DNA from 2 places in the Novosphingobium sp. GW821-FHT09E05 genome. Region 2 is predicted to be linked to the other one. Evidence: riboswitches for the same ligand, from Rfam matches in the RefSeq annotation. Region 2 holds a riboswitch; the other holds the start of a gene.
What was found. A riboswitch is a leader RNA that binds a small molecule or an ion and turns the genes downstream of it on or off. The one in region 2 is predicted to bind cobalamin.

Region 1 (4,596 bases), on a different contig from region 2:
GATCACGCGCGGCGGATCGGCGAGCACGCGTTCGAGCGGCAGGTAGTCGGCCTGGGCCAGCCCGCGCGCGGCGGCGGCGTTGACGAAGCCGGAACGCGCCATGAGGTCGGCGACGAGCGTATGCTCCCCCGCGACGATGCCGCCCGACTGCCAGACCAGCGCGGGAATGCGCGCGGCGCCGGGCGCGGGCGCGGCGGCTTCCAGCGCGAGGTTCATGCGGCGGGTCAGCGCCTCGCCCGCCTTGCGGTTGCCGGTCAGCGCCGCCAGCGTGCGCACCTGCTCCAGCGCCTGCGGCATGTCGGACGGGATCGGCTCCAGCACCACGCGCATGCCGAGATCGCGCAGCGCCTGCGCGGTGGTGGGCGAGAGGAAGCTGCTGGCCACCACAACGTCGGGCTTGAGCGCCGCGATCTCCTCGACCGCGCCCGACACGGCCGCGAACCGGCGCGCGCGGGCGATGTCCATCGAAGTCGCGGACGGGTCGTGGCTGTAGTGCGAGATCGCCAGCAGCTGCCCGGGATACGCCACCTCGGCCAGCACCGCGTCGGTGCAGGGGTTGAGCGAGACGATGCGCGGCCGCGCGGCATCGACGACGGGGGCGCCCGGCCCGCAGGCGGCGAGAGTGAGGGTGAGGGTTAGAGCTAGCAGAGCGGCGACGGGGCGCATGGTCATCCCCGCCCCCATCTTCGTCGTCCCTGCGAAGGCGGGGACCCATCTGAGGTCGCTTCGTGTGGCCCGGCCATCAGATGGGTTCCCGCCTTCGCGGGAATGACGAGGTGTGGGTGTGCGGGTCGGAAACGACGACCCCTGCCCCGAGGGAAGGGCTGCCCGGGTCGGCCCTGTAGCGACCGACCCTGCCGTCACATCTTCACGCGGACGCCGGCGTAGGCCGAACGGCCGGGCGTGCCGTAGGTCCGCACCGTTTCGTAGTGCTCGTCGAACAGGTTCTCGACCCGGCCGTAGACCTCGACGTTCCCGGTGACGGCGAAGGCCGCGCGCAGGCCGGCGACGACATGGCCGCCGACGTACTGCGTGTTCGCGGTGTCGTCATAGCGACCGCCGCCGACCCGCAGGTCCGCGCCCAGCTTGAGGCCCAGCTCCCACGCCTTGTCGATGCTGGCGTAAAGGTTGGTGCGCGGCCGGCGGGCAAGGCGGTCACCGGTCAGCTCGTTGGTCGCGTCTAGGTAGGTGGCGGCGATGTTGACGTCGAAGCCTTCCCAGTTGGTGACCTGCATGCCCAGTTCCACGCCCTGCGCCCGTGCGCGCCCGACGTTGTAGTAGTTGAACTGCGTCAGGTCGTAGTCGATCAGGTTTTTGGTCTTCCTGTCGAAGTAAGTCACCGTGAAGGCACCGGTTCCCTGCGCGAAGGGCAGTTCCACGCCGGCATCCCAGCTCTTGGAGGTCTCGGGATCGAGCGCGCGGAAGCCGGCGTTGCTGTAGAGCTGGTAGAGCGAAGGCGCCTTGAAGCCCTCGCCGTAGCTGGCGCGCAGGATCGGGGCCTCGTCGCCCTCGCCCAGCACCCAGGCGCCGTTGGCGGCGAAGGTGGTCCTGTGGCCGAAGTCCTCGTGGTCGTCGTAGCGCAGGCCGCCGTTCAGCGTGAGGCCCGTCAGCGGACGCACCGTGAGGTTGCCGTAGTAGCTGTCGAGCGAGGTGCTGTCCTTCGAGCCGTAGTTGTCGTCGAACTTCTGCTTCTCGGTCTCGGCGCCCAGCTGGACGCTGGCCATCTCGATCGGGGCGAAGGACAGCTGGCCTTCGAAGCGCTCGGTGCGGCCGTTGGTCTCGTAGGGGCCGAACACGGCGTCGTCCGACACGCGGTTGGTGTCGTTGATGCCGTAGCCGATCCGCGCCGAAAGCCGGTCCTCCAGCCCCGAATACCGCACGTTGGCATAGCCCAGCGTGTCCCGCTTGCGGCCCACGTTCAGCGCATCGGCGCCGGTGTTGTCGTAGTCGTAGTCGCCCTTGGTGTAGAAGCCGCCGGCATCGACCGACAGGCCCTGCGCCAGTTCGACCTGCGCGCGCGCATTGGCCGACTTGCTCTCGAAGCCGTCCTTCTCGGTGGCGCCTCGGCGCTCATTGAAGGCGGAGTAACCGTCGCCCTTCAGCCAGTTGCCGCCGAGCGTCAGGCCTACCGGGCCGACGAGGCCGGCGGCGGAAGCGCTCACGTTCCGGCGGTCGCGCCAGCCGTATTCGGCCTGCGCGCGGGCGGTCCACTGCTCGGTGGGCCGTGCGGTGATGAAGTTGATGACGCCGCCGATCGCGCGGCTGCCCCACAGCACGCCCGACGATCCGCGCACAATCTCGACGCGGTCGAACTGGCCGATCGTCAGGTTGCCGAAGTCGAAGCCGCCGCCGACGTCACCCGGATCGTTGATGCGCACGCCGTCGATCAGCACCAGGCTCTGCGCGTTCTCGGCGCCGCGGACGAAGACGCTGGAAGGCTGGCCGAAGCCGCCCGACTGCACGACGCTGACGCCGGGAATGCGCGCCAGCACGTCGGTGGCGCTGGTCGCCTGGAAACGCTCGATCTGGTCGCGGGTGACGACGCTGACCGACTGCCCGACCTGGGTGACGGGGGTGGGCTCGCGGGTGGCGGTGACGACGATCTGGCCGCGCTCCATGCGGATGGCGGCGGGATCGCCCTCGTCGAACACGCCGGCCTCCTGCGCCATCGCGGGAGTGCTTGCCGCCAGCGCGGTGCCGAGCAGAAACAGGTACTTCATTATATGTCCTCCGAACCTTGAACGTGTCTCGCCGTTCATGGCGGAGGCCTCGCGCGCCCCTCATGGCACGCGGACCCGCTGCACCCGGAACACCCCGTCCGGCTGCGGAACGACCATCCTGGGCAGGTCTCCTGGCTCCCGGATCATCGCCCGCCCCCGCCTTCCCAGCCATGAGGCCAGTGGCGCGATGGAGACGGGCTCTCCGGTCACAGTTGCGGGGGCAGCGCCGGCAGTTGCGGCCGGCTTCCCTCTTAGGCCCGGCAAACCGGGCACCCATGACGTGAGAGCGCCGATAGTGCGGAGTTGCACGGTTTGCAAGCGAACCGTCATCCCTGCGAGAGCAGGGATCGCTGACCGAGCCGAGCAGGGATGCAGGCGGTGCATTGCCTCAAGGCTGCCCGGCGGTCCCGGCGTTCGCCGGGATGACGGCTATCGGCAATTTCTTAAGGCCTTAAGCGTAGAGCCCCGCCCTGTACCGCAACGGGACGGCGACGAATGGCGGGATGCGCCGCGCGGCTTGCGCAGCTAGGCCCGGTGCTGCCGAACTGCGCCCATGCTTTGACAGGAACCGAGTGCCCCCAGCCGCCGCCTTTTCCGAACTCCCGGCCGCTCCGGCGGACGCGCGCGGATTCGATGGCTGGGAACGCCCGCGCGACTTTTCGGGCCGTTTTGCCCGCCGCGCGCACGGCATCGGCCGCCACCCGCTGAAGCTCCATCGCCGCTGGACGCTCGGCGTCGCCGCGCTCGCCGCCGTGGCGCTGCCCGCCTTCGCCGCGCCCGACCGCTTCGCCATCGCCGACGCGGGGACGCAGGACACCCCGGTCGCGCCGATGCCCTTCGAGCAGGCGGGCGCCAGCTTCCCCGGCTCGGCGTTCTATTACCTCGACAGCGAGGTCGCCCCCCTGCGCGTGGGCGAGGGCATCCACTCCGACGCCGACGACGCGGTTTCCGGCCCCGGCCCGATCGCCCGCGCCTTCCGCATCGACAACTCAGGCGTCGACCGCAGCCGCGCGCTGCAGTGCCTGACCGCCGCGATCTACTACGAAGCCGCGAGCGAAGCCGACGCCGGCCAGCGCGCGGTGGCGCAGGTGGTGCTCAACCGCGTCGCCCACCCCAGCTATCCCAAGACCGTGTGCGGCGTCGTCTACCAGGGCTCCGAGCGCTCGACCGGCTGCCAGTTCTCGTTCACCTGCGACGGCGCGCTGGCCCGCCGCCCGCAGCGCCTGTTCTGGGACCGCGCCGAGGCCGTCGCCCGCGCCGCGCTGGCGGGCTACGTCTACGCGCCGGTCGGCCTCGCCACCCATTACCACACGGTCCAGGTCAGCCCCTACTGGGCGCCGAGCCTCAATTACCTCGGCACCATCGGCGCGCACCGGTTCTACGCTTTGCGCGGCGCGGCGGGCAGTCCGGCGACCTTCCGCTACGCCTACCTCGGCGGCGAGCCGGTGGCCGCCCCGCACCGCCGCGACGACAGCGCCGACACCACCGCCGCGCTCGACCCGCTGGCGGTGCAGCGCGCCTTCGGCCTCGTCGAGACCCGGGCGATCGCCGCCCCGGCCCCGCAGGCCGCCACCGCCACCGCCCCCGCGCCGGTCTATTCCACCGCAGTCACCCAGCGCGGCGGGGACGCCCTCTACCGCGCGCAGAACCTGCCCGCCTCGGAGGGCATCAAGGCCGAGTATGCTAACTCCGGGCGCTGGATAGCCAACCCGCAGAATTGATAATCAATCGATTGCAAAGAGATAGACCGGGGAAACCCCCTAGGGGTCTTGGTCAAGACTTAAGCAACCAAGTCCTCTCATGATGGCTTAGCCCCTTCCCTGCTAGGAAGGGGCCACGCCAAGACCCCGAACAAAGAGGCCCATCGCACATGACC
Region 2 (4,596 bases):
GCCGCGCGGTCGCCGCCTCGATCCCGGGCGCGCTGTTCCTCGAGCACGACGTGCGCGACGAGGCGCAGTGGCGCGCGGTGGTCGAACAGACCGTGGCGCACTTCGGCAGGCTCGATGTGTTGGTCAACAACGCCGGCCTCGTGCGCTTCGGCAATGTCGAGGACTGCGATCTCGACACCTTCCGCCTGCAGATGCAGATAATGGTCGAGGGCTGCTTCCTGGGCTGCAAGTCGGCACTGCCGCACATGACCAAGGGCGGCGGCGGCTCGATCGTCAACGTCGCCTCGGTCGCGGCGCTCAAGGGCATCAGCGCGATCCCGGCCTACAGCGCGGCGAAGGCGGGCATCCTGGCGCTCACCCGCAGCGTGGCGGTGCACTGCATCGAACAGGGCTACCGCATCCGCGTCAATGCCATCGCGCCCGGCGCGCACGACACACCGATGACGCAGGCCGCGCTCGCGCAATTGCCACAGGACAACGCCGGGCTCGACCAAGTCAACGCGCATGGGCAGGGCAGTCCGGAGGACGTGGCCAACCTCGTCCTGTTCCTCGCCTCCGAGGAATCGCGGCAGATCACCGGGACCCACATCGTCATAGACAACGGGGAGACGGTGGGATGAACATCGGTCAGGTTGCAGATGTCCAGGCCATCGCCAACGTCCTGGCGGGCCACAGCCGCGCTGTCGACCGCGCGGATAAGGGCTTGTTGGCGGGGTGCTACCACGATGACGCCACCGTCGATTACCGCTTCTTCGAAGGCACCGCGCGCGATTTCGCGGCAATGCTGACGGGCGCGCAGAAGGCCGGGCCGGTGACGCTCCACCGCACCGCGCAGATGGGGATTGAACTCGACGGCGACCGCGCTGCCTCGGAAAGCTACGTCATGGCCTATGCCTCGAGTGCGGGAGAAGCGGGGCCGGCCACCCAGCACCTTATCTGTGGCCGCTACCTCGACCGCCACGAGCGGCGGGGCGGCGAATGGCGACTGAGCCACCGCACTTATGTTCTCGACACCAATGTGAACTGGATCGGCGGGAACGCTCTGCCCGGCCTCGGCGGGCTTGACCATCAGGTACCGATAGGCGGGCACGGCGCCGCCGACGCCGGGATCGCGCTGCTCACGCAGGCGCGCGCGAAGAACAGGACAAAAGGAGCCGAGCCGATGAGCCATGACGCGAACATGATCGACGCCGTGATTGCGCGCCAACAGATTGCCGATATCACGATGGCCTATTGCCGGGGGGTGGACCGGGCCGATGGCGCCTTGCTGGGGAACGTGTTTCACGACGATGCGAGCGTGGTCAGCGGGGCCTTCAACGGCAGCGGTCGCGATTTCGCCAAGGCGATCTGTGCGCTCGTCGAGCAAAGCTATGAGCAGACCTTCCACTCCATCGCCAACCAGTGGATCGAGGTGGAGGGTGACGGCGCCGTGGGCGAGACTTACGTCATCGCCGTCTCGACCGGCCGCGACGGAAACGACACCCTCACCGGCGGCCGCTACGTCGACCGCTTCGAGCGCCGTGCCGACCGCTGGGCGATCGCGGAGCGTACCTTCGTGCTCGACTGGTCGCGCACGGAACCCAGCACGCGCGACATGACGGGCGGCATGTACGGCGCCCTCGACCTCCATGGCTGCCGGGGGCAGGGAGATCCGGTCTACGCCTTCATGGGCAGGTGACTCCTCCACGATGCCAAGCCATCGAACGTCTTGCAGTTGCGCCATCCTCTGTCTAAGGCGCTCGCAGTCGAAGTGCCCAACAGTACTTCGGCAAGATCGCGCTGGTGCCCCGAAAGGGGCTTAATAGGGAACACGGTGAGGGCTTGATTGTCCGAATCCGAGGCTGTCCCTGCAACTGTAAGCGGCGAGCGCGATGCACATGTGCGGCGGGACAAGGTTCCACGCCGCCAGCCACTGGGCCGGACGCTAAGTCATGCGAGGCCTGGGAAGGCCGTGCATCGACGCAGTGACCCGTGAGCCAGGAGACCTGCCCGCGCATGGTCGCTCTTGCCTTGGTCCAGGGGATGGCCGCGGCACGGAACTCCGTCTGAGCGACGCATGTGCGGCGAGGGCCGCACCGGCACATGTGCCGGGCGCTCATGGCGTCCGTCCGGCGCGTGGACCGGCCGTTCGCGCGGAAGCCCTCGTCAGTTTCGCTGGCGCCGACGGGGCTTTTTGCAATGCAATCACGATACGTTTCGCACACGGCGCTTGCCGTCGTCCTCCTGCTCGCGCCCTCCGTGGCCATGGCCGAAGAGGACGCGGATTCCATCATCGTCACCGGCAAGAGCGTCGAGGAGACGCTGCCGCAGGAACTCAGCCGCTACGGTAGCGACCTCTATCAGGTCAGCGAGCAGGATATCGACGACCGGGGCGCAGTCGATGTGGCGGCGGCGCTGCAGACGGTGCCGGGGCTCTACGTCATGCCGGGCAACGGGCCGTTCAGCTACGTCGACGTCTCGATGCAGGGATCGCGTACGCAGGACGTGCTGTGGACCGTGGACGGCATCCGCATCAACAACCGCCTCTACGGCGGCACCTCGCCCAACGACACGCTGCCCGCCAGCATGGTCGAGCGGATCGAGGTGCTGAAGGGCGGCGAGAGCCTCTTCTATGGCACGCAGGCGGCAGCAGGCGTCATCAACGTGGTAACCCGTTCGTTCAGCGACGAGTTCGGCGGTCAGGTCAACGCTCAGGTCGACAGCCGGGCGGGCACCAATGTCGACGGCTACGTCCGGGGTAGCCTGGGCAGGCATCGCTTCGTCGCCTGGGGGTCGCACAACAGGTCGGAAGGCTACCGGCCCTACAGCGAGATGGAGCCCAGTGCGACCGACCGCAAGCGTGGCTACGACCTGTGGTCGATCGGCGGCAAGTACCAGTACGACTTCAATTCCGATCTGCTGCTGAACCTGCAGTACCAGCACACCGAGGCCAAGCTCGACAACCTCTCCGCGATCCGCGTGCGCGAAAGCCGCAACGACCGCAACGAGGAGATCGCCAGCATCCGCCTCGACTACGTCGGCAGCGAGACGGTGCAGTTCTTCCTCAAGGGCTACTACCACGACTGGAACACCGCCTACGTCCAGATCCGCAACGACCTGGCGACCGGCGAGCCGGTGGTGATCTACCCGGCCGGGACCTATTGGGGCTACAAGGACTTCGGCGGCAGCGCCGTGGTCAAGCTGCGGCCGCATAGCGGGCTGGAGTACCTCGTCGGCTACGACTTCCAGAACTTCAAGGGCCGCGACGACGTCCTGCTGATCGGCAAGACAAAGGAGAAGGTCCAGGCCGGCGTACTGCAGGTGCGCACCACCGACGACCTGTCGGACCGCGCGCGCCTGTCGGCGGGGCTGCGCTACAATGACGGCAGCGGATCGAAGAAGACGGTCTGGAACGTCTCGGGCCGCTTCGACCTGAGCGAGGACCTCTATCTTGAGGCCAACGGCGGAACCTCATTCCTGCTCCCCAGCGCGTCCCAGCTCTACCAGATCGATCCGTGCTGCGAGAAGGGCAACCCGAACCTCGAGCCTGAGGAAAGCCTGGGCGTCAACGTCAGCATCGGCGGCCGGTTCGCGGGCGGAACCTTGACGTGGCAGGCGACGGCTTTCGCGCGGCGCATCGATAACCTGATCGACATCGACTATAACGATCCGGCCTATCCTGACGGCATCTACACCAACGTCGATAAGAAGGTGAACGTGCGCGGCGCCGAACTGCAGCTTGGCGCCAAGATTGGCGACGGGTGGGAGCTTTCGGCAAGCTACACCTACACCCGCTCGCGCAATTCCGGCTCGGACCTCCAGCGCGACCGTACGCCCGAACATCTCGCACGCGGCGGCATCGCCTGGCGCCCGACCGAGATCCCGTTCGGCGCCAACGTCTCGGTCAACTGGGTGGGTGACACCTGGCGGACGGTTTCCGGCTTCGGGCGGCGCAACTACGGCCAGTACCTCGTCGTCGACGCGGGGCTGCATATCTACCCCGACGGCGACGCACGCCGTCACCGCTTCGGCGTGAACATCGAGAACCTGTTCGACAAGGACTACGCCTCGGGCCTGGGATCGGCGCCGCGCGACAACGGCAGCGGGCGCTTCCTCTACTCCGTGCGCGGCGTGCCCCGGACGCTGCGGATGAGCTACGGCCTGGCGTTCTGAGGGAGGGGGCGATGACCTTGCGTCCGATCCTTTTCCTCCACCGCTGGCTAGGGATCATCGTCGGCGTCGTCATGACGGTCTGGTGCCTGTCCGGCTTCGTCATGATCTACTCGCCCTATCCCCGCTTGCAGCCGGCCGAGCAGTTGCGGGGGCTGGCGCCCCTGCGGCTGCCGGCCGGGGTGGACTGGACCCACCTTGGGCTCGCCGACGACACGGCCTTGTCCTCGGCGCGGATCGAGCGGCTCGGGGAACGCGCGGTCCTGCGCGTGACCCCGGCCCTCGATCCGGCGCGGCCCATCGCGCAGATGCGGGCGACGCCGGAGAATATCGACCTCGCCTCCGGTCGCGCGGTCGAGCCGCTGTCCCGCGAGGCCGCGCTGGCGCAGGGCCGCTCGTTCGGGGCCCGCTTCGCCATCGACGGGGCAGCGCTGTCCGCGACGCCGG

Region 1: another riboswitch for cobalamin. It lies ahead of AC07M9_RS03775 (TonB-dependent receptor plug domain-containing protein); the one in region 2 lies ahead of AC07M9_RS15665 (TonB-dependent receptor plug domain-containing protein).

Annotation. Positions count from the first base shown of each region.
Region 1 is NZ_JBWKOQ010000001.1:805,472-810,067, reverse strand. It holds gene AC07M9_RS03780 (ABC transporter substrate-binding protein) at 1-672, opposite strand, end outside; gene AC07M9_RS03775 (TonB-dependent receptor plug domain-containing protein) at 861-2,720, opposite strand; cobalamin riboswitch at 2,825-3,012, opposite strand; gene AC07M9_RS03770 (cell wall hydrolase) at 3,191-4,441, shown strand; gene AC07M9_RS03765 (hypothetical protein) at 4,591-4,596, shown strand, end outside.
Region 2 is NZ_JBWKOQ010000003.1:273,634-278,229, forward strand. It holds gene AC07M9_RS15655 (SDR family oxidoreductase) at 1-620, shown strand, start outside; gene AC07M9_RS15660 (nuclear transport factor 2 family protein) at 617-1,678, shown strand; cobalamin riboswitch at 1,764-2,007, shown strand; gene AC07M9_RS15665 (TonB-dependent receptor plug domain-containing protein) at 2,179-4,152, shown strand; gene AC07M9_RS15670 (PepSY domain-containing protein) at 4,164-4,596, shown strand, end outside.